Regions from separate parts of the Candidatus Brocadia sinica JPN1 genome, predicted to be linked through region 3. Evidence: riboswitches for the same ligand, from Rfam matches in the RefSeq annotation. Region 3 holds a riboswitch; each other region holds the start of a gene.
The links. Region 3 has a riboswitch for cyclic di-GMP ahead of BROSI_RS00055 (LamG-like jellyroll fold domain-containing protein). Riboswitches for the same ligand answer to the same signal wherever they lie in the genome.
Positions count from the first base shown of each region.

Region 1 (5,752 bases), 3.3 Mb from region 3:
GGCACCATGTCTCTCAGCGCTCCCGCTTTGTCATAGTAATCACCACGCTGTCCCACACCAATATCCTCGGCAACCGTTATTTGCACGTAGTCAATGTAGCGGTGATTCCAAATAGGTTCAAAGATGCCGTTGGCAAAACGGAAGACCATAATATTTTGCACAGTTTCCTTACCAAGGTAGTGGTCAATGCGATAAGTCTGACTCTCGCTCAGCACCTTTCTGATTTCATGGTTGAGGGCGCGGGCGGACTCGATATCCCGCCCGAACGGCTTTTCAATGATAACGCGACGCCAGCGGCCATTTTCTTCATGTGCAAGTCCGGCAGCGCCGATTTGTTGAATAATTTGCGAAAACAAATCAGGGGCTGTTGCAAGGTAATAAAGATAGTTCCCCCCGGTGCCATGCTCTTGGTCCAGTTCCGACAGTAGGCCCTGAAGCCGTTGGTAGGCGTTTGGGTCCTGAATATCCCCCGACAAATAATAGAGCCGTTGGATGAACCAATTCCACAGATCAGGATCAACCGAACCCGTAGCGAACTCTTTTATGTCTTTGCTGATCTTCTCCCGGAACTCTTCGTGGCTCATTTCGCTACGGGAAAATCCAACGACAGCAAATTCTCTGGACAATAAACGCTCACTTGCCAGATTGTAAAGCGCTGGAATGAGCTTACGTTTTGCCAGGTCCCCGGAAGCACCAAAGATTACCATGACGCAAGGGTCGCTGGCTTTTCCCAGCGGTTCACTGACAATACTCTTTTCATCTGTGCGATCCATTCTATCCTCTTTTCATTGAAACCTGCGATTATTAAAAAAACTTTTTCCTATTCTCTCTTCTCACATTGTGCTGTCAGGTGGCTGTAACGAGTTTCTAACGCTTTGATCTTTTCCAGCCTTCGGCGGTGGCGCTCTTCTCCGGTAAATTCAGCTCCCACGAACACCCGAACGAGTTCTTTTGCCAGCTCAAGCCCAGCAACACATGAGCCCAGTACCAGAATATTCATATCGTCATGTTCCACACCCTGGTGAGCTGAATACGTATCATGACAAAGCCCTGCACGGATGCCAGGTATCTTGGTCGCTGCCACTGAAGCGCCGACACCGCTGCAGCAAATCAGGACACCTCGATCTGCCTGGCCATTGTGAATCGCTAACCCAACGGCCTCGGCAAAATCGGGATAGTCTACCGGGTCCCTGTTGTATGTGCCCAAATCTACAACGTGATATCCCTGCCGGCGAAGAAAAGCAGTCAGGTACTCCTTCAATTCGAATCCAGCATGATCAGACCCAATAGCAATTCGCATATTCTACCTCCATTTCACCAATAAACATCAAGATAGTTACCAAACAGCGATCTGTCAAGAAAATATAAGGCTAAGTCTGTTGCAAAAGTATATGAGCATATTGTGCGCTTAAAAAAGGAATGTTCATCTACCCCCTTATTTTCTATTGATTTCTTGAAAGTTAATAGCTATATTGAACCGATGTAATTATTCAGCCAAAATGAAACTTTGCAATAAGAATGCACCCTTTAATTGTTTGACTGAGCGTTCACGATGAAGTTGTCTCCCGTAAGAATGGGTGGATGTAATTATATTCTCTTCGGCTAACAAAACTATAATTCCTCAAACTTTTTTAGTTTTGCCTTCATTCAGGCTATATAGTATTATTTTTAAAAAAATAGAGTCACAGAATACATCGCGATAAAGGTAAACCCTGAGCAATCAGGGGACGCAAAGTAAAGGGTCTTAGCTAAAAAATGGTTTAAACGGTCGAACGGTTTAAACCGTTTAAGCGGCTAAAAATAAGACAGCCTTACTGCCGAAGATGTTTTATATGGTATCTTTGCAGTAAGGCTTTATTGTTCTAAAGATATTTATGAAAAAGCATTCGCATACTGTAGCCATATCTTTTATGGAAAACGTGAAGTCGACTAATCATTATTACAAAAACCACCCCCTTAACGTCAGAAAGGAGGCAGAAAGGTTATGAAAAACATATCTTTTGTCCCTATCCAGGTCAAGTTTAGCATTCTTTCGTGCATAGCGATTTTCTTTTCACTGGTATTGACCGCTAGCAATACTTCATTGGCATCTGTAGTCCCCCAACTAGCAGGGGGAGGACATCATAGTCTTGTATTGAAACCAGACGGTACAGTCTGGGCATGGGGACGCAATGATTTTGGCCAATTAGGTAACGGTACCACCAGCGACAGTACAATTCCCATACAGGTAAATACCGTCCCGGGAAAGACAGGTAATTTTAACGGTATCACCGCTATAGCTGGTGGTTGGTCTTACAGTGTAGCCCTAAAATTCGATGGTACGGTCTGGGGATGGGGAAGGAATGATTTTGGCCAATTGGGTAACGGAACTACCAATGATAGCGCTGTTCCCGTACAGGTAAACAATCTTAGCGATGCTGCTGCCCTTGCTGGCGGAGGATTTCACGGTCTTGCCCTGAGGTCGGATGGCACAGTCTGGGGATGGGGAAGGAATGATTTTGGCCAATTGGGTAACGGAACTACCAATGATAGCGCTGCCCCCGTACAGGTAAGCAATCTTAGCGATGTTGCTGCCCTTGCTGGCGGAGGATTTCACAGCCTTGCCCTAAAGTCGGATGGCACAGTCTGGGGATGGGGAAGGAATGATTTTGGCCAATTGGGTAACGGAACTACCAATGATAGCGCTACCCCCGTACAGGTAAGCAATCTTAGCGATGTTGCTGCCCTTGCTGGCGGAAGATTTCACAGCCTTGCCCTAAAGTCGGATGGTACGGTCTGGGCATGGGGACAAAATGATTCCGGTCAATTGGGTAATGGAACCGCCGGTAATAGTACAGTACCTGGACAAGTGAAGAATCTTAGTAATGTCATTGCCATTGAACGTGGGCGTTCTCACAGTCTGGCTGCAAAATCAGACGGTACGGTTTGGGGATGGGGAGATAACTCTTATGGACAACTCGGGAACGGAGCGACTAGTAATAGTACAGTCCCTGTTCAGGTAAAGAATCTGAGTGATGTTGCCGTTATTGGAGGCGGAGGATTTCATAGTCTTGGATTAAAATCTGAAGGTACGGTATGGGCTTGGGGACGAAATAACTCTGGTCAACTGGGAGACGGGACTACCAAAGACAGCGCTATCCCTGTACAAGTTTTTATTGACCTGTCGATTGAAACGGGTAATATTGCTGGTGTTGTGAAAGATGCAACAATTGGGGCAGGCATTAATAATGCGACAGTTACACTTGATGATCAAAGTAATACAACCACTACGAGCAGGATTCGGGGGCAAGATGGAGTGTATAAATTCCGTGATGTATCTGCCGGAAACCATACTCTATCAGTGCAGGCAACTGGTTTTGAGACGGGTACACAATCCATTACGGTAGAGAAAGGGCAGCCAAATCCAAAAACAGGAAGAAATATTTTTAACTTTGCCCTAATCTCCACGGCGTTCCCAACACCTACACCCACACCCGGAACAGGCAATCTCGGAGGGCAGGTAACGGACGTAGGGACAGGGGGAGGCATTGTTGGCGCGACGGTATCGACCGATACGGGGCTTACAACCACTACAGTCAAAAACGGCGCCTACGCATTCCGCAACATTGCCGCCGGAGATTACACACTTACTGCGTCTGCAACAGGCTATACATCTGCATCCCAGTCTGCTACGGTAACAACAGGCAAGAACACCAGGGCTGATTTCGCATTGACATCTGGAGGGACGCCCACACCAACGCCTGGGACAGGTAACCTTGGCGGTCAGGTAACGGACGTGGGAACAGGAGGAGGCATTGTTGGCGCGACGGTATCGACCGATACGGGGCTTACAACCACTACAGTCAAAAACGGCGCCTACGCATTCCGCAACATTGCCACCGGAGATTACACACTTACTGCGTCTGCAACAGGCTATACATCTGCATCCCAGTCTGCTACGGTAACAACAGGCAAGAACACCAGGGCTGATTTTGCATTGATATCTGGAGGGACGCCCACACCTACACCAACGCCTGCACAGACCCCAACACCAGGAACAGGCAATCTCGCGGGACAGGTGACAGACACCGGGACAGGGGCAGGTATTGTTGGCGCAACGGTATCGACCGATACAGGACTCACAACCACAACGGTTAAAAATGGTATTTATACATTTCGTGACATAACCGCAGGTGACTACATTCTTACGGTATTTGCAACGGGTTATGGGCTGGCTTCTCAGTCTGCAACCGTTGTTGCAGGTAAAAACACACGGGCTGATTTTGCTTTGATACCAGAAATACCCACGCCAACACCAGAAGCAACCCCAACACCAACATGCGAAGCTGACCTGTTAGTGGCGTCTTCAAAAAGACTAAGATTACAAACAGAGGAAAGCGCCGAAGAAACAATAACGGTGTTCTGTGAGAACGATATCCCTCTTGCAGGCGAAACGATAACGTGGAAGATTAAGTCTGGTAGAAAACGGATAACGATTACACCTGACAGTGCCGTAACAAACGCTAACGGCGAGGCCAGATTCACGATTACAGCTACAGACAGGATCGGTGATGCAAAGATCAAATTCGAAGGTGAATCAGCCGATCTAAAGACAACAGTAACCGTAAAGGTTATAGAGTAAATCGTCTCCCTGTCACATAACACAGATAACAGTTCACCCTTTCCTCTGTCAAGGGGAAAGGGTGCTAATCTATCAACAATACAGGGAAGGTGAATATATCATAACACAGCACCGCCGCATCCAAATACTATGTAACTTGAAAGCTGCAAACCACAGAGGTCACAGAGATTTTTATTCTCTAAAAAATTTTTTGAAATTGCCTTTCCTACCCACCGATCATCTGTTTTTCCCTTTTCAATCTCCAAAAGCCTTTCCAAAATTTCTTCAATACCTTCTGTCTCCCAATGTGAAAACTTATCGATCATTAGCAGAATTGGACCAAATGCCGGATTGGAAGTATTTAATGCATATTTCCAGCATTCAATTACCTTATTAGGACGAACGTGCATCCATTTTTCCAGAGCAAATAAAAGCGTTACTTTTACTGAATCATTTTCTTTCTTGGTTAGTATAGCCTCCGTCAATGCTGAATGTAAGGTATCGAACCATTCTGGTGAAGTAACCATTTGTAAAAATCGATTAAAGAGATTGGGATAGCTCACATGAATCTTCTTAACAAGATTAAACTCAACATTGGTAATTGGTGATAACTCTGCAAGTCAACAAGCAACCTTTTTAAATGATAAGCTACTTTGTCATTTCCTAAAATCTGTATCATTTTTCTGGAAAAATTCTTGTTATCCATCGAGTGGAGGTAAAATAAAAATGTCCTGATAGAGGGGCGGATAAAAGGCAACTGCGGGTGTTCCATAATAAACACTTGCAGGGTTTTGCCTTCATTAAGGTACGATCAGATCATCAGATAATCCAGCAGCGTCTGATGTGCAAATGAGAGTCTATCACTGAATGAATCTACTATTAAAACACCTTCTGAAGACAAGATTCGTATTGTTTCTTCAGTTTCGTTGAACTGTGATCTTGGCATGAAAAGTCGGCGTTTTTGCACAAGATTATTTGACATAGACTGCAATGATTCTATAGCTTCATGTCCTAACTTTGAATTCTTTTCAACGGACCCCTCAAAGAAGAGTTTTATAATATGAAACTCTGTAGGGATTGATGAAATTGGAGTTTTACTGTAAATTTTCTCATAAAGTTTTAAGTTCTGCGGATGAGGGAGCAACCGTTGCT
Region 1 is NZ_BAFN01000001.1:3,333,980-3,339,731, forward strand. It holds gene zwf (glucose-6-phosphate dehydrogenase) at 1-773, opposite strand, end outside; gene rpiB (ribose 5-phosphate isomerase B) at 821-1,300, opposite strand; cyclic di-GMP riboswitch class I at 1,695-1,822, shown strand; gene BROSI_RS19255 (RCC1 domain-containing protein) at 1,985-4,621, shown strand; gene BROSI_RS15275 (hypothetical protein) at 4,720-5,163, opposite strand.
Region 1: linked by a shared signal. The riboswitch ahead of BROSI_RS19255 (RCC1 domain-containing protein) and the one ahead of BROSI_RS00055 (LamG-like jellyroll fold domain-containing protein) in region 3 are both predicted to bind cyclic di-GMP.

Region 2 (5,752 bases), 3.5 Mb from region 3:
TGCCGCGCGCCGGCTCATAAGGGCCGTGGACACGATATCCATAGATCTGTCCTGGACCGACATCCGGAACAAAAACATGCCAATAGTGGTATGTCCTATTCTTCCGTGGATCGAGCAGGATAGTGCGGGAAGGACCGGGATCCTCTGCATGGTCAAACAGCAGCAGTTCTACAAAGGTCGCGCTCTTCGAGAAGACACTAAAATTGACGCCACCCTGTAATACAGTTGCACCGAGGGGAAAACTGTTTCCCCTCGTTCTGTCAATAACGGCATTCCCTGTGGTGAATGTCACCGGATCCATGACACTTTACTCCCCTTTAACCGGATTTATCTTCCAGATATTATCGCAGTATTCCCGTATCGACCGGTCAGAAGAAAACTTCCCCATGCGTGCCACGTTCAGGATCGACATGCGCACCCAGCGTTCCTGATCACGATAAACCGAACTAACCCTGTCCTGGCAATCAATATACGCCTGATAATCGGCCAGGAGCATGAATGGGTCATGGTTCAGGAGGTTGTCTACTAGGGGTTCGAAAAGTTCCCCATGCCCACCAGAAAAATGGCCTGACCGGATCTGATCGATAGCCTCCCGGAGGTGCGGGTTTGAGTCATAGTAGCCTCTGGGATTATAGCCCTTCACCTTCTGGTCGTGGACTTCGTCAGCGGTCAGACCGAAGAGGAAGAAGTTCTCATGTCCGACCTCCTCACGGATCTCGACATTCGCGCCGTCAAGGGTACCGATGGTGAGGGCGCCGTTCATCGAAAATTTCATATTTCCTGTGCCCGCGGCCTCTTTACCGGCAGTTGATATCTGCTCAGAGAGGTCTGCGGCTGGATAGATATGGTGCGCATTCTTCACATTAAAGTCCGGAAAAAAGACAACCTTTAACCTTCCTGCCACATCCTGATCTTTGTTTACTACCCCGGCAACTGAATTGATCAGCTTGATGATCAGCTTTGCCATGAAGTAGCCGGGTGCGGCCTTTCCTCCGAAGATAAAGGTGCGGGGGATAATCTCCTGCCCGGGGTCTTTCTTGATGCGATTGTACAACGTGATGATGTTGAGCACGTTCAGGTGCTGGCGTTTGTATTCATGGATCCGCTTCACCTGGATATCGAAAAGCGAATCAGTATCCGTCACAACACCAGTTCGTTCTTTTATGATCGCGGCAAGTCTGGACTTGTTGTTACGCTTGACCTTTCCCCATTCCTCGCGGAACCCTGCATCATCCGCTAAGGGCTCTATCTTCCTGATCTCATCTTCAAAATACCTGATCCATCTGTCACCGATGCTCTTGGTAATCAGAGCCGTGAGTTCCGCGTTGCTCAAGGCTATCCAGCGCCTTGGGGTCACACCGTTCGTCACATTCACGAAACGATCCGGATAGAGATCGTACAGGTCTTTCAGAACGGTCTTTGTAAGAAGATTGCTGTGCAGCGCTGAGACGCCATTGATCCGATGGCTTCCCACAGAGGCAAGATGTGCCATGCGGACATACTTTTCCCCGCTCTCGTCGATAAGCGAAAGACGGGCAACCCGCCCATCATCGCCGGGGTATCTGAGACGGACGCCGTCGAGAAATCTGCGGTTGATCTCATAGATGATCTCAAGATGTCGTGGGAGCGTACGGCCGAACAACGGCAGGGACCATTTTTCGAGTGCCTCGGGCAGCAGCGAATGGTTGGTGTACGACATGGTTTTCTCTGTTATCTGCCAGGCAGTGTCCCAGCCCATCAGATGCTCGTCCACCAGAAGGCGCATGAGTTCTGCTACGGCAATTGAAGGATAGGTATCGTTCAATTGCACGGCAAAGCTCTCGTGGAATGTCTCAATGCCCTTTCCCCGCATGAGATGAATGCTGATCATATCCTGAAGCGAGCAGGTGACTAAGAAATACTGTTGAGCAAGACGGAGTGTCTTTCCAATTTCGGGTTCGTCATTCGGGTAGAGGACCTTGCTCACCGTCTCGGAAATGACCTTCTCGTCCACGGCCTTGTAATAGTCGCCGACATTAAATGCCTGGAAGTCAAAGGATTCGATTGCCTCTGATTTCCATAGCCTGAGCAGGTCCACCATATCGTTCCGGTAGGACGGGACAGGGGTGTCATAGGCAATTCCCTTGACCACACGGTGTGGGATCCAGCGGACTCTGAAACATCCGTTGTCATCAAGATACTGCACCGTATGCCCGCCGAAATTCACTTCATAGGATGTTTCCGGTCTGCATATCTCCCACGGGTTACCCAGGCGAAGCCACTTGTCAGTCTTTTCAATCTGCCATCCATCGCGGATCTCCTGGTCAAAGATGCCGAACTCATACCGGATACCGTATCCGATCGCCGGCACGTTCATGGTTGCAAGGGAATCCATATAGCAGGCAGCAAGCCTCCCGAGGCCACCGTTACCAAGCCCCGGCTCTTCCTCCTGCACGAGCAGCTCATCCAGTTCCAGACCAAGTTCTTTGACCGCCTCCCGCGTCTGGTCGGTGATCCCCAGGTTCAGGAGATTATTGCCTAAGTGCGGCCCCATCAGGAACTCTGCCGAGAGGTAGCTGACAATTTTCACCTTCGGACTCTGCAACCTCTTGAGTGCATGGATAAAATGGTCCAGCATCCTGTCCCGTACCGTACGGGCTACGGCCATGTACCAGTCGTTCGGCATGGCAAGTTCCGGTGTACACCCCTGGATATAATAGAGGTTGTCGAGGATTGCCTGTTTTAATGAGGCAGTGCTTGTCCCAGTCCGGGTATTCTCACCTGTGTCAATAGGTGATGAAATCTGTCTTTTTTGTGATTGTTTGACCATGCTTATCCCCTTTTATCCGTGATAAATTCACATGAAGGCTGCTTGCTATCCGAATTTAGCATATTAATGAGTGCACATCAAGTTTTTTATCTCCAGTTTCAGTTTTTTCTTGACATGGATGTAATTATATTGTATTTAACCCACTAACCCACTAACCCACTAACCCACTAACCCACTAACTAACATTATCAATAAAAATACATCGCGATAAAGGCAAACCCTGAGCAATCAGGGGGACGCAAAGTGAAGGGTCTTTAAAATATTTTCCTGCCCTCGCAGGAAAATATAAAGATAGCCTTACTGCCGAAGATGTTTTAAGAAAACATTTTTGCAGTAAGGCTTTTTTGTTTTTAGGCAAATTATTTGCAAATTTTATTAGCTTTAGTTCAGACAGGTTTGTGTACCTGAAATCAGGCTTTTGGGGACTTTGTCGGAACAGCTAATGGAGTCCAAATCTAGAGAGAGGGGGGGCGATATGAGCCAGTTGAAACCAAAAAGCATGGCGTCAGCGATCATTCTCGGCGCACTGGTTGGAGTCGGGATATGGGCAGGTATCGCATCGGCGATGCCTCAAGAGGGTTCCGATCGTGGGATCGTGTGGAAAGATGGGGCTGAAGTGTACGCCGGTGTTTGTGTCTATTGCCATGAACAGATGCTTCGAGGGGCGGGCGTTGATCCTGCAAAAATTCGGTATGCGGTGCGACACGGAAAAAGGGCCATGCCGGCCTTCCGGTCGACTGAAATTGACGATGCGTCAATGGAAAAGCTTATCGAGTATCTGTCGAAAAAAGAACCGGAAATCAAGTAAAGGAGGTGTTGTATGGAAATCGATCGTCGAAGTCTGCTGAAGACGATATTAGTCGGGGGTGCCTTTCTGGCGGCAGGTGTGCCACTGAGGACGACGGGCGAGTCGACTGAGAAACCGCGAGGTCCTGTCCTTCTGGTTATTGGGGGGAGTCGGCGTGATGCCGCGTTCGCCACGGGGGCCCAGGCAGTAGCACGTATGGCAGGGAAAAAAACCGTACCGGTCTATAAGCTCGACGGGCGCTTTGGTCCTGACTCTGATCTCATCTCAGCCCTGTTTTACCCACGAAGGCAGACGCGTATAATTGGAATTATGGATGACGGCATGTATACCATCTTCCATGAGTTGGTGCGCGCAGCTGATGTGTGTTTGGTGTGCCTGGGGCGACATGGGTATGGTGGGAATATGGCATTTACTCATCGTCATACGATGCTCTCGGCGTTATCCGGTCAGAGTATCGCAGCAGCTGTAGCATCACAGCTTTCATTGATTGACCAGAACTTCCTGGTATCAGAGACAGTACTCGACAACAGGTCTGCTACAAACGTAGCAGGAAACAGCACTCTGCCCGGCTTTACTTCCTACCGCGTAACAGGTGATCGCCCAGTCCGGCTGCATCTATCGGGTCTGTCCCTGAGTGAGGCTTGTGGCGTGTTTGGTCTCAGCCTAGCAAGGGTCACCCACTGTGCAACATCCGTTGTCTACCATCCGCAACGGATCGCTCCGAGCGCGAACTGGTATGAATTGTTAGGCCAAACGGTGATGCAAGCGGGAATCGGAGTGCAGCCAAGTCAGTTAACCAGTGGATCTCAAGTATTCTTGCATCGCGGTTCAGCGGTAGGGCGAATGTCTCCGGCGGAGACATTCGTGACCTTCGTCATGGACGTGTAACTCATCACTTACTATCTATCAAGGAGGAAATCATGGCAAGTAAATACATCACTCTGCCGAAAGGGATATCCGAAGAGGTCTTTGATGCTGCTGTGAAGGATTTCCGCCGTGTGCTCGGTGAGGCCTCCGTACTCACAAACGCCGAACAAATTGCGCCATATACTAAGATTATGATGTCGGTACCGGAGTCGAACCACACACCCTCCGCAGCGATCATTGCACAGTCGGTGGAACAGATTCAGGAAATTCTCGCCATTTGCAATAAGTACAAGGTGCCGATTTGGCCCATCTCGACCGGGAAAAATCTGGGTTATGGCTCTGCGGCTCCGGCTGAGCGCGGTCAGGTTGTGCTCGATCTCAAACGGATGAATCGCATCCTTGAAGTCGATCCGGACCTGTGCTTCGCTCTCGTCGAGCCCGGAGTCACGTACAAGCAGCTCTACGACTACATCCATGAGCACAACTACCCCTTATGGTTGTCCGTGCCGGCTTCGTCTGCGATTGCCGGGCCGATCGGCAATACGCTGGATCGTGGCGTCGGGTACACCCCGTATGGAGAACATTTCCTCTTCGCCTGCGGCATGGAGGTGGTCCTGCCGAACGGCGAGGTGTTACGAACCGGCATGGGATCGATACCGAAGTCCAGTACGTGGCAGGTCTTCAAGTGGGGCTACGGACCTTATCTGGACGGGATCTTTACCCAGTCCAACTACGGCATTGTTACCAAATTAGGCTTCTGGCTCATGCCGGCGCCCCCCGTTTATAAACCTTTTGCCATTCAATATGAGCGTGAGGATGACATCGTGGAGATCGTGGAGACGATCCGTCCGCTACGAATCGGAAACGTGATCCCCAACGCCGTCGTTATCGCCCATGCGCTGTATGATGCGCCGGTGAAGGCCAAACGGAGTGATTATGTGACCGGACCGGGAGCGATCACCGATGAGGCGGTGCAGCGTATTATGAAGGATCACAAGCTTGGAGCGTGGAACGTCTATGCGGCCCTCTACGGCACGTTGGAACAAATCGAGGTGAACTGGAAAATCGTGACGGAGTCCTTCGGGAAATCCGGAAAGGCGAAGATCCTGACGGAAAAAGAGGCGAACGGAGACCCGGCCTTCGAGTACCGTGCTGCCCTAATGCGCGGCGACATGAACCTCACGGAATTCAGACTCTACAACTGGCGGGGAGGGGGCGGATCAATGTGGTTTGCGCCGGTTTCCCAGGCCCGCGGCAGTGAGTCATTG
Region 2 is NZ_BAFN01000001.1:3,498,285-3,504,036, forward strand. It holds gene glgX (glycogen debranching protein GlgX) at 1-301, opposite strand, end outside; gene BROSI_RS16005 (glycogen/starch/alpha-glucan phosphorylase) at 308-2,809, opposite strand; cyclic di-GMP riboswitch class I at 3,012-3,117, shown strand; gene BROSI_RS16010 (c-type cytochrome) at 3,285-3,617, shown strand; gene BROSI_RS16015 (hypothetical protein) at 3,813-4,505, shown strand; gene BROSI_RS16020 (FAD-binding oxidoreductase) at 4,538-5,752, shown strand, end outside.
Region 2: linked by a shared signal. The riboswitch ahead of BROSI_RS16010 (c-type cytochrome) and the one ahead of BROSI_RS00055 (LamG-like jellyroll fold domain-containing protein) in region 3 are both predicted to bind cyclic di-GMP.

Region 3 (5,752 bases):
GGCGTCCCTGTAACCTCATCGGAACTCAGATTGAAAGGAATTTGAGAGGGATTCCTTTTTTCACTTCCTATGTAGACAGAAGCGGGTTTTAATCTATTTCCTATGAGCAAATCAAAAGTTATCGTACTGCCCGAATCACATCGGAAGGTTACTTCGCCAGGATCAGTAAATTTTGTGAAACTAAAGACAATCTTTGTTTGATCCCAAAACAGTGTTTCATGATAATCATTATTACCTCTGGAAACATAAAGGTCAACGAATCCGTCGTTGTTGTAATCGCCCCACGCAACACCTCGACAAAGGACATTTTCATTTTTGACAATAAAAGAACTATTCAAACTATAAGTGCCATTTCCATTATTACGATATAATTTATCTTTGCCATAACCACCAGAAAAATAATCCATATCGCCATCATTGTCATAATCCGCAACAGACTGTACTATATTAAATGAATTGGCTAGTCCAATTGAATCCGTAACATCGTGAAAATAACTACCTTTGTCATTTTTATATACTACACCGACACCAGCACTCCCTTCAAAAGATTCAAACAAATCTAAATAACCGTCATTGTCATAATCTGCTAAACTTATTGCACGTGCATGAGGAGATATCTTATCAATACCTGTCTCATTTGTAACATTTGTAAATTTGCCTGTACCATCTCCTTTCCAAAGCTGGTCACCATGTATATTTATACCAATGAACAAATCCAGATTCCCGTCGTTATCATAATCGCCCAAGCCATATCCATGTCTATCAATATAATCAGTATTTATACCTGAGCTGTTAATTATATTCGTGAATGTTTCATCCCCCTTATTCTGGTAAAGCGAAGGACTCCCGCCGTGATGGGGGTCTACAATATCCAAATTGCCATCATTGTTGATATCTCCCAGCAAAGGATTTCCAAATGCTTGCTTTGTAGTCTGTTCTAACCCGGAGATCACTGAAATATCGTTAAATTGAACCGGACTAACCAGAGATGTCGACGGGATTGCAGAAACTTCAGTTGATGATAAGCTTTCACCAGACAAATTTTTTGCAGTAACAACGAAATAATACGTTGTTCCATTGTTAAGACCTGTTAGTTGATAGGGTGATGTGTTTCGACTTATTCGCATTCCTGCAAGATCTCTCCAATGTGATTTATTTATTCCAGGGTGTCTTGAAAAATATATGTTATAATCGGTTGCTCCAGCAACACTGTCCCATGAGAGGTTAACCATGCCGCTTCCAGCCGTCGCCTCAAGGTTAGCAGGAGTTCCTGGCGCCTCGCCATTGACCTTCGATTCCACAATAAAATTAAAAATCAACGACAGCATTAATGTAACAGCCAATAAAGTGAATTTTTTCATTGCCATTTTCTCCTTATAGAGACAAATTCTCCTCTCAAAATAATTTCAATGGGAAACACTTTTTTACCATCCTTTAGCCCCTTCCTTAGCAAGGAGGGGCTAAAGGACGATTCATTTTGGTCGCATTTGCAAACCAAATGCCTCACAAGGCATTATACAAATCCTGCACTTCCTGGTCGGTCAAGGCACGATTATAGATTTTGACGCCATCAATCTTGCCATTAAAGTAACCATTACCATTCATTGAGTGCCCTATTCTCATATCGGAATACCATGTCAATGGCACAACCGTATTCCCCGCGGGATGGATTCGTGTATTAACCAACTGGCCATTTACATAGAGCTTCTGCTCCCCTGTAGCCTTGTTGTAAGTACCTGCTACATGATACCAGCTACCCACCGAATTGACCAAATCCTTTACTGCAACTTTCTGCGTCCTATTCCCACTTCCATCCTGTGTTATAAGAACAAATTCAAGCCTGTCAGGCGAGGTTTTATAAAAGCGCACATCAAAACCCTCCCGAAGTTGCACATCTGAATCCCATCTATGCCCACTCAATATAGCATCAGCGCTCATTGTATCATTTGCATACTTATAGAACCATGCGGCAATAGAAAGCTCTTCATTATTCATGCGGGGAATTGATACATAATTGCTGGCGCCATTAAAGCTTAACCCATTTCCACTCTTCCCCTCTGTCCATGTGGCCCCACTGATGGCGCCATCGTTGCCGTTGCCAGACGCATCAGTAGCAACCGTCCCACTCCCTTCGTCGAACGGATAGCTGGCCTGCAAACCCGTGCTAAAGGCATTATACAAATCTTGTACTTCCTGGTCGGTCATGGCTTGATTGTAAAGGCGGAAGTCGTCAATCTTGCCATTAAAGTAACCGTTACTAATCATTGATTGCCCTATTTTCATGTCAGAATATAATGTCAATGGCACAACCGTATTTCCTGCGGGATGGTTTCGTGTATTAACCAACTGGCCATTTACATAGAGCTTCTGCTCCCCTGTAGCCTTGTTGTAAGTGCCAACTACATGATACCAGCTACCCACCGAATTGACCAAATCCTTCACAGCAGCCTTCTGCGTCCTATTCCCACTTCCATCCTGTGTCACAAGGACAAATTCAAGCCTATCGGGTGTGGTTTTATAAAATCGCAGATCAAAACCCTCCTGCTGTTGCACATCTGAATTCCATTTGTAGCCACCGAATATTGAATCAATATTCGTTGTATCCTTTGCATTTTTATAGAACCATGCAGCAATGGAAACCTCGTCATGATTCATCAGAGGAACCGACACGAAATCATCAATCCCATCAAAACTCAACGCCCCACCATTCTTGCCGGTTGTCCATGTGGCCCCATTGATAGCGCCATCGTTGCCGTTACCTGATGTATCGGTTGCAGTCACCCCACTTCCTTCATCGAATGTATAGCGGGCATGCAAACCCGTGCTAAAGGTGTTATACAAATCTTGTACTTCCTGGTTGGCCAAGGCTTGATTGTAAAGGCGGACGTCGTCAATCTCGCCATTAAAGTAACCGTTATTGCCGGAATTTCCTATTTTCATGTCAGAATAATATGTCAATGGCACGACCGTATTTCCTACCGCATGGAATTTGGTATTAACCAGCAGTCCATTTACATAGAGCTTCTGCTCCCCTGTAGCCTTGTTGTAAGTGCCAACTACATGATACCAACCACCAACTGAATTGACTAAATCCTTTACGGCGGTTTTCTGTGTCCTATTCCCATTTCCATCCTGTGTCACAAGGTTGAATTGAAGTATATCAGGAGCAGTTTTGTTAAATCGTAAATCAAAGCCTTCCTGAAGTTGTACATCTGAATTCCACCTATATCCACCGAATATGGCATCAATATTTGTTGTATCATTTGCATTTTTATAGAACCACGCAGCAATGGAAACCTCGTCATGATTCATCAGAGGAACCGACGCGAAATCATCAATCCCATCGAAACTCAACGCCCCCTCGCTTTTACCCGTTGTCCATGTGGCGCCATTGATGGTACCATTATTTCCGTAGATTGAAGAATCAATAGCAATCGTCCCGTTCCCCTCATCAAATTTATAGTACCCTACCATACCGGCTTTAAAAACGGTAATATTCACTGCGCTAGAAGTCGTCGTTGCTCCATCGTTATCTGTTGCTTTTGCTGAGAGTACATAACTGCCAGCGGTTACATTGTTCCATGTGAGAATGTGAGGTTCGGAAGTTGTTTCACCAAGTTTTGTGCTCCCCGCGTAATACTCAACCTTGCTCACGACACCATCAATATCCGAGGCCGTTGCCGTTATCATTATGTCCGTTGGTGTTGTAAATGTCGTCCCCTCAGTCGGGTTGGTAATAGCCACAGTGGGCGATGCATTATCTCCCAAACCATCAGCAAGATTTTTCCCCCTTGAGAGTATTTCATTGGCGCCTCCACCCGTCACGACAAATAAATATGCAGTGTAGGGTGAATGTGTCCTGTTAAAAGTAGGGAAAAGTTCAAAGCCTTTGTTCCACAAAAGCTTTATAATATCTATCTGCGATACAGGCGCTACCCTACCAAATCCTCTCCCATTTGCCTCGTTGTATACACCCATGATAAACCATCCGTGATAATCCAGAGGCCCTGGTTGATCTATTTCGGTAATATTTTGGTAACCCACATCACCCGGATACCGATCAAAATAAATATTGGGATAAATTACGTAACCTCTTTTCCACTCACTCGCGCCATATATTTCGTACACCCCACTACTACTACCACCGCCTCCAGGAGATCCCTGGTCCACAATATTTGTGCCATACTTTAGGTATTTCGTTTTTATATAATGACTGTCTGGATAGATTGATACCTCTGACACCTTGGCTCCATTATCCCACTCGAGTCGAACGGTCTTGACATTTGCATCATCCTGCACAACAACCGCTGTTGTAAGTGTTCCACGATTAGCGCATGCATCAAGGTAAAGCCCTGCCTGATCCTCATTGACACTCTTGATTACCAGATCCTTGATCGCATGTTCATAATGGTGTCCGCCGAAAAAACGTCCATATTTCAGTCTTATCTTACTATTCTCTAGAGATACTTCCAATGCTCCATCTGTATCTGTCCCAATGCTAATACTTCCCCATTCTTGCGCAAAAGAGGGAAAAGACAGAATGAATAAAAATCCTAATATGCCGGTGAAAGAAATCGCCCCTAATATTAATTTATGTCGAATAGCCATTTTCTTACTCCCCAATTAACATTCAAATAAAAAAGCCTTACTGCAAAGATATTCATAAAAACATCTTCGGCAGTAAGGCTATCTTGTTTAAACTACTTCCCTGTATGTTTAAAGACCCTTTACTTTGCGTCCCCTGATTACTCAGGGTTTGCCCTTATCGTTCTGTTTTTCTTTATTTTTTGTTTTAAAAAGGTCGTTATTTTAAAATCACACAGATCATATTTTCTCCTTTTTAGCATAAATATTATTTTATGTCAAGAAATAATATAATAAATTTTTACAATGCCGGTTTATTTATAACGAAGAACCTTTTCCTCTAAAATAGTTTTTATTTTATCGTTACATCATCAATCCATAGGGTTCCAGGCCCATAGAGCCTGAATTCTACCCGCAAATATGCCGCATTGGATAGCGCCGTACCCTGAACGGTAATTTTCGTCCAACCCGACGTACCGCTTACCAGGCCGGATGATTTATAGCCTCCCAAATACTTTAAGGAGGAATCCCAGAAGTTTATGACGAGTTTTCCATATTGATTTATACTGCCCGCCTTCATCCAGACAGAAGCTGTATAATAAGCGCCGGCGAAGGCCCCAATCTCTGTCGTTTTGCTCATCCAGCGCGCAAATGTTCCAGTTGATTGGCTAGAAACTATTTTGAGGGATCGACTTCCGGTATATGCAGCATCAGCAGTCCAGGTGAATGCTCCATTGCCATCGGTAAAGTAGTTTACCATGGGGTCTGTTTCAAAGCCAGGATTGGGGGCAAGATTGGTTGTTGTGGGGTTGGTAGTAAAGGACCTTTCGCCTCCGTATTTGATTCCGGCGCTATTTTTTGCCACCAATCTGTAGTAATACGTCTTTGCCGCCGACAATCCGTTTACACCCATGTTTATCGCTGTATTGCTTGAACCGCTGACACCCTGCGCCGATGACTTGCTGCCATATGTCCCGCTTGTTGTGCCATACTCAAACCATGCTGTAGTTGATAAGCCATTGGCATTTACTGTGCCTCCCAACGTGACAGAATTTGACGTCACATCGGTCGCCGACCCCGTCGTCACATTAGGGGCTATACCGGTTGATGTTGATAATGTAAAAATGTACCCCCTCCCCTTCACCTGACCGTTGGTTGCATCGACATC
Region 3 is NZ_BAFN01000001.1:15,730-21,481, forward strand. It holds gene BROSI_RS00050 (FG-GAP-like repeat-containing protein) at 1-1,361, opposite strand, end outside; gene BROSI_RS00055 (LamG-like jellyroll fold domain-containing protein) at 1,504-4,608, opposite strand; cyclic di-GMP riboswitch class I at 4,674-4,771, opposite strand; gene BROSI_RS00060 (hypothetical protein) at 4,937-5,752, opposite strand, start outside.

Region 4 (5,752 bases), 470 kb from region 3:
ATCCATACAGAACCGGAAGTAAAGAAAGCGCAGTAAGAAACCGATAGTCCTGCCGCCAACCAAAAGTAAACAGAAAAATTCCCAATAGCAGGATAGAAAGGCCAAAGAAGTTGTTGCCCGGTGTACTCTTTTGAATGGACTCTCTCAGGAGTGCGCGTTTACGCCACACAAGCCAAAAGAATACAGGTATGATAAAATAGGCGTGCGTATAATCAGAAGACTTCCAGCCATGACGATAAAGCACAAAAAAAAGAGGGGTATAAAGTGATGCCGTTAGTATCCAAATGAAATAGTGGATCATCGTAATCTAAATATCCAAAGCCACGGGATGCATATTTGACGGTTTAACGAAGCATTCAAAATCGTAAGAAAGAGTTATACAATTCCTAACAACACTTACTCTCTTCCATGAGAGTGAGTGTGTTGTCAGGTCTGTATGTTACACCAAGTGTTATCGTAAAGTCGCTATTGTACGTTGGCGTCCTGCGAATGTTCATTGAAAACTTTGGAATTCTTTTTACTTCTTAAGCGCCGTAAAGTTACCAAGGTAGCGCCGCCCGCTAGAAAGAGCAGGCAGCTTACAGGTTCTGGCACAGGCACAGGTCTTCCTCCGCCGCCACTCTTTGCAAATACACTGTTTAACGATATCGTAAGCGATATCAATAATGTTAATATTCCAAGAGTCCACTTTTCCATTTTTCTATTCCTCCTCACTTAAAAAGTAATTTTGTAGAAGCTTTATTTTACAATCTGAAATTTACAAGAATCATCTTCCCAATCGTCCTTGCCTGCTATGCTTACCTTTCCAGTAAATGTGTATGAACTACTTACGGTATTAACCGATAACCCAGAGGGATCCAGCTTAAACCACGCAAAGTACCAGTAACCAGGTTTTAAGGTTCCACCATCTATAGGATCCACAAACCCGTCTTCATTGTGAGTAATATGAATTGAACCTGGACCGTCGATAATCCATTTTATATCCGCTGTTGTTGCCTTCGTTACCCGAAAAGCAACATACATGTAAGCGGAATCCTTTTCTAAAACAGGCAAACAAATGGGTAAATCTGCGCCATCAATGGATGATTCCGCATCGCTGGTGAAGGAAGCGTACAAAATAACCTTCTTCCCACTGCTGCTGCCTCCCTGGAAAGTTTTTTTCACCACCTCATCATCATTTGAGATTTTAATGCGACCGATTCCTATCTTCCCGTCATTCTGACCAGCAAGGCATATCTGCCCCACCATAAAAATCATTAATAATAGCGTTAACCCAAATAATCCTTTTTTCATTCTGCCAATTTTCATAATCTCCTTCTCCTCAAAAAATATCTTTAAATTTTTTCTTATACGATGGCATTCCACTTTTGAAATTAATTTCGGTTTCTTCCCTCCTTTCCCAAATAAACGCCGCCCTTTTAAATCATCGTTACTACGGTTAAACTCTATAAACAAAAAAGCCTTACTGTGAAGATATTTTTAAAACACCTTCGGCAGTAAGGCTATCTTATCATTACATCCTTGTAAACTTAAAGACCCTGTTACTTTGCGCCCCCTGATCACTCAGGGTTTACCTTTATCGCTCTGTATTTTAAGTTTACTACTTTACAACTGTGCGGTATATCATCAATGTAGTCGCCTAAATATATACAATAACTATCATTCTTCGTCAAGTAAAAAATAAAATATTTCTAAGATTTCAATCATAAGTTTTGTGAAAAACACAATAATACCCACAAGGCGTTTCTCAAATACAATCAGAGCGGGAAGTGTCTTCATTATTATTTTTACTTTATTCAGGATATTTTAGGACTGTGTTATGTCCGTGTGCCAACATGGATTCCCTTCTGGGAAAGAAACTGTATGGAAATTATCAGAACGATATGGGCAATAGATTAGCTCTTTCATGTTAAACCTCCCAATAGTTCAACTATGTGTACACATGAATGATTGAATTGAATTGAGCGGGTAATTCGCCAATTCATCTGTTGATTTGGAGTTTAAAAAAGGCGCAGACCTTTTGTGAAAGGCCGTCCTCTTGCCCTCTGTAGAAATGATCACTATCTTCTATTAATTCCAAAATTTTTGGGGATGATAGACCTTCAAAACCTCTTAGAGTATCCTCCGCTGTTGCTGCAAAATCATTCCGGCTGTAAATAAATAATTTACTCTTTTTGCATTCCTGTAAAAAATCCAGGGTGTACCGACCAAAAGGCGTTGATAGAGAAGCGAATGCCTTCACGTGTTTGCTTTCTGCGCCCACCCTCATGCCTGCGACGGCGCCGAATGAATATCCTGCCAGAAAAATTTCCTGGGTTACGCCAATTTGTGAAACCAAAAAATGAAGAGCCGCATGGGTATCCGCAACGGCATCAGTATAGTCACCGCCATTGAGGGATGTATCCCAGTATTGGAATCTCTGGGCAACGCCCTTTATATGACATTCACTATTTCCCACGCCCCGGTAGTTAAACCGAAGGGATACAAATCCCATGCTGACTGATACCCGGGCAATGCTCGTAATAACATTGTTATCCATGTCACCACCCAAATTGGGGTGCGGTGCACATAACAGGATTGCCGGGGATGACTGCATATCTTCGTTATATGTCAGGATACCTTCTAACCTCAGTTTATCTGAATGAAAATGTACGCATTCCTCAATCATGATTCAAATGCAACCACTCAGTTTACAGAAAGAGCCTAAAATAAAGAAAAAGGGAAGAGAAGAAGATGATGGGTATGAAAAAATTATTCTTGTATTTTTTCTTCCACATTCTCCACACCCCAATTTCTCTCTCCCTATCGTTCTATTGATCTTAAGAGTGTTTGTGATAATCGGAAATTGTGTATGCCATACGATTGAATCAGTCTTACAGAGTCTTGCATAGTTAAATTATTTCTACAAAATTGCTTGATTTTGCTATCGAGCGCTTCTTTCCATGCATCATACAATAACCCATAATCCTGATTATGGCATTCGATACAATATTCCCGGACAGATTTGAATGAATATCCGCCTGATTCCGGCTTATGGCAATCTGTACATGACACTGCCTGAGACATCCAATCCGGTATCTTTATGCCGATGATTTGAATATCTCCATTTATGTAATCATTCACATCGGCATGGCAACGTAAACAATCAATTTTACCTGAAAATCCTTTATCTTCCCTGTATTCCTCTGAATTTTTTTTTATAAGGGGTCGGTTAATCGAGAAATCTGATACATGTTCCTTATCCTGCGCGTATAAAGGATTCGAGATTGCTTTGGTGTCTCTTTTGTGATGACAGACCCAACAGTCACTGTTCTGTATAATAAGACCACCGTGTGTTTTTGTATGAACGGCATCATTATTGTGGCACTGACTGCACTCCAATCCCTGATTGGGGGAGTGCGTCTTATGTTGGAATACCTTCCCCTGATACGCCGTGTGATAGGCCATGTAATTCACATGACATCTGTCAGTGCAGGAACCGGTAAGAAAGGGGGGGGTATTTGGTTTTATTGCATAAATATCATCTCCCCATACTAATGGTTGTAATAAAATAATACCAGTATAAAAAATCAATCGTAAATATGTTTTAATCATAGTAGTTACTTCGCGATATTCTTTAAATTCAGGATACTATAACCAATTCCTCTCAAATCCCTTTTCGTGGCAATTTTTACAGACCCCGGATTCAATGTTTGCATCCTGATGGCAATCCTTTTGTTTAACTTTTTCGGCTTCAGCAAACTATTTAAAGTTTATGGATCGTTTCTGACAATAAAATATTTCTGTCTTTATGAAAGGATGTTCGGATCACGGTAGCTTTAATTACAGATGAATTCTCATTCCAGCCAAAGCAAAAGGGAATGCATTTTTTCCCCTTGTACGGTAAAGCCGTTTTCAATTCGATAAACAGGCTTTCTTTTTTTAAATCTATAATCTGGCCCGTTTTATCCAACAGTTCGGTCGTTACAATAACTTCCCTGTATCCATAATCCCCGGTGGGTACGCTGTGAGGAATGTCTGTATTTTCTAATTCCAATACACCTTTAATCTTTCCTTCCGAACGGGTTACTTGTATAAAGGATAATTTTAACAGATTCTCATTTCCATGAAACATGGCCAGAGATGAGAAAAGGTGCTGTTTCCCATCTCTTTTAGGATAGATTTTCTGCCAGGGGTCATCCTGAATAAGCTTTCGCTTTATTGCAGGCATATGGCAGTCCTGGCAGGTTTTCCTCCCCTCTGCTGTATCTGATTTCTGCCATGCCAGAAACGTACTTATATGACATTTACCACAGAGCTCACTTGTCCTGAAAAATGGATTCTTTTCTGCAATGGGGTGCGGTCCGTGTGCAGGTGTAGGACCACTTAATTTGCAGTCATTCAGGTGACAGGTGTTGCAATTTACACCCTCCTCCCGGTTCACACTACGTGGTGCAATCTTTTCATTCGTAAAAATGGTTTCGGGGGCATGGCATCCTATGCAAAAGGTAAACTGATATTCATTGGTCTCTTCCCTAAATGCACTATTGATGAAACTGCTGGCATGGGGTGAGTCCTTCCACTCGGCATAAATATCTCTATGGCAATCTCCGCACCGTTCGGCTCTAGGAGATTTTGTCCCTTTTTCCACCAACTCAGGATAGATGACACAACTAACCGGAAGAAAACAAAAAATTAAAGTGAAAATGGGGAGAAATATCCGGAGCAGTTTTATGGGTTTATAAAACATAACGTAACCACGAAAATAATCGCAGTAATGACGATCATAAATGGGATGGGCCTTTGCCATAGATTGCAACGCTCTTTGACATACCGGGCATAACCGCTATTTGTACCTTCCGTGTTATTGAAAGATGATACGGTATATCTTCTTTCACGTATAAGGAATGGCCAGAAAACAAATAGTAAAGCACATAAAACAAGGATAGAAATAAAAAGAGTCTCGTTTTGGATGAGTTGTTTTAGATTATAAACCGGCAGTAACGGCCAGGGTATGTGGTCGGGTTTCTTTACTAATTTGGGCAATGGAAAAAAGATGACAGCAACCAATTCGATAATAACAAGAAAACACAAAACTATAATGTGCCTGAATAGTTCATTTGGGAAAAACGGTTCGAGCATCTCCGGGCTTTTGCCCTTTGTATAATCTTTCATGTGAAAATCCTTCCTCTGAGTTTCCTTCAGAAACTCTTATTCTCAGTCTCGTTAGTCGTCACTTTAGAATATTTCAGTCAAAAAGTATCTCGTCCAAAGCCTCTATCACACGATCTATATCTTCACGTGTAATTACCAAAGGCGGCTGGAAAGTAAGCACATTCCGTGATACACCCGTTTTTCCCGCTAAGATACCACGATCTTTGAAATCTTCGAGGATGTTGTCTGTTTCTTCGGCTGCAGGAATCTTATTCTCCTTGACCAGTTCAACACCCAGCATTAGTCCCTTTCCGCGCACCTCTCCCATAAGCTTATGCCTTTGTTGCAGTTCAATCAGTTTGTCTTTAAAATAGTTTCCAAGGTCTTTTGCCCTTTGCACGAGCTGATACCTTTCAATAACGTCCATTGTCGCCAGTGCTGCCGTAGCTGATACGGGATTGCCGCCGGTCGTGGAAGCGCCAGGACGTGTATAGGATAAGGCGATTTTATCATTTGTGATAAAGGCTCCGATGGGAGTGCCATTGGCCAGGGCCTTTGCCATAGTCATAATATCGGGTATAACATTCCAATGCTCAATGGCAAACATCTCTCCCGTCCG
Region 4 is NZ_BAFN01000001.1:480,913-486,664, reverse strand. It holds gene BROSI_RS02175 (exosortase/archaeosortase family protein) at 1-301, opposite strand, end outside; gene BROSI_RS02170 (PEP-CTERM sorting domain-containing protein) at 466-696, opposite strand; gene BROSI_RS02165 (hypothetical protein) at 739-1,308, opposite strand; cyclic di-GMP riboswitch class I at 1,490-1,585, opposite strand; gene BROSI_RS02160 (alpha/beta hydrolase) at 1,982-2,668, opposite strand; gene BROSI_RS02155 (hypothetical protein) at 2,803-3,594, opposite strand; gene BROSI_RS02150 (multiheme c-type cytochrome) at 3,746-4,789, opposite strand; gene BROSI_RS19625 (hypothetical protein) at 4,711-5,154, opposite strand; gene BROSI_RS02140 (aspartate aminotransferase family protein) at 5,228-5,752, opposite strand, start outside.
Region 4: linked by a shared signal. The riboswitch ahead of BROSI_RS02165 (hypothetical protein) and the one ahead of BROSI_RS00055 (LamG-like jellyroll fold domain-containing protein) in region 3 are both predicted to bind cyclic di-GMP.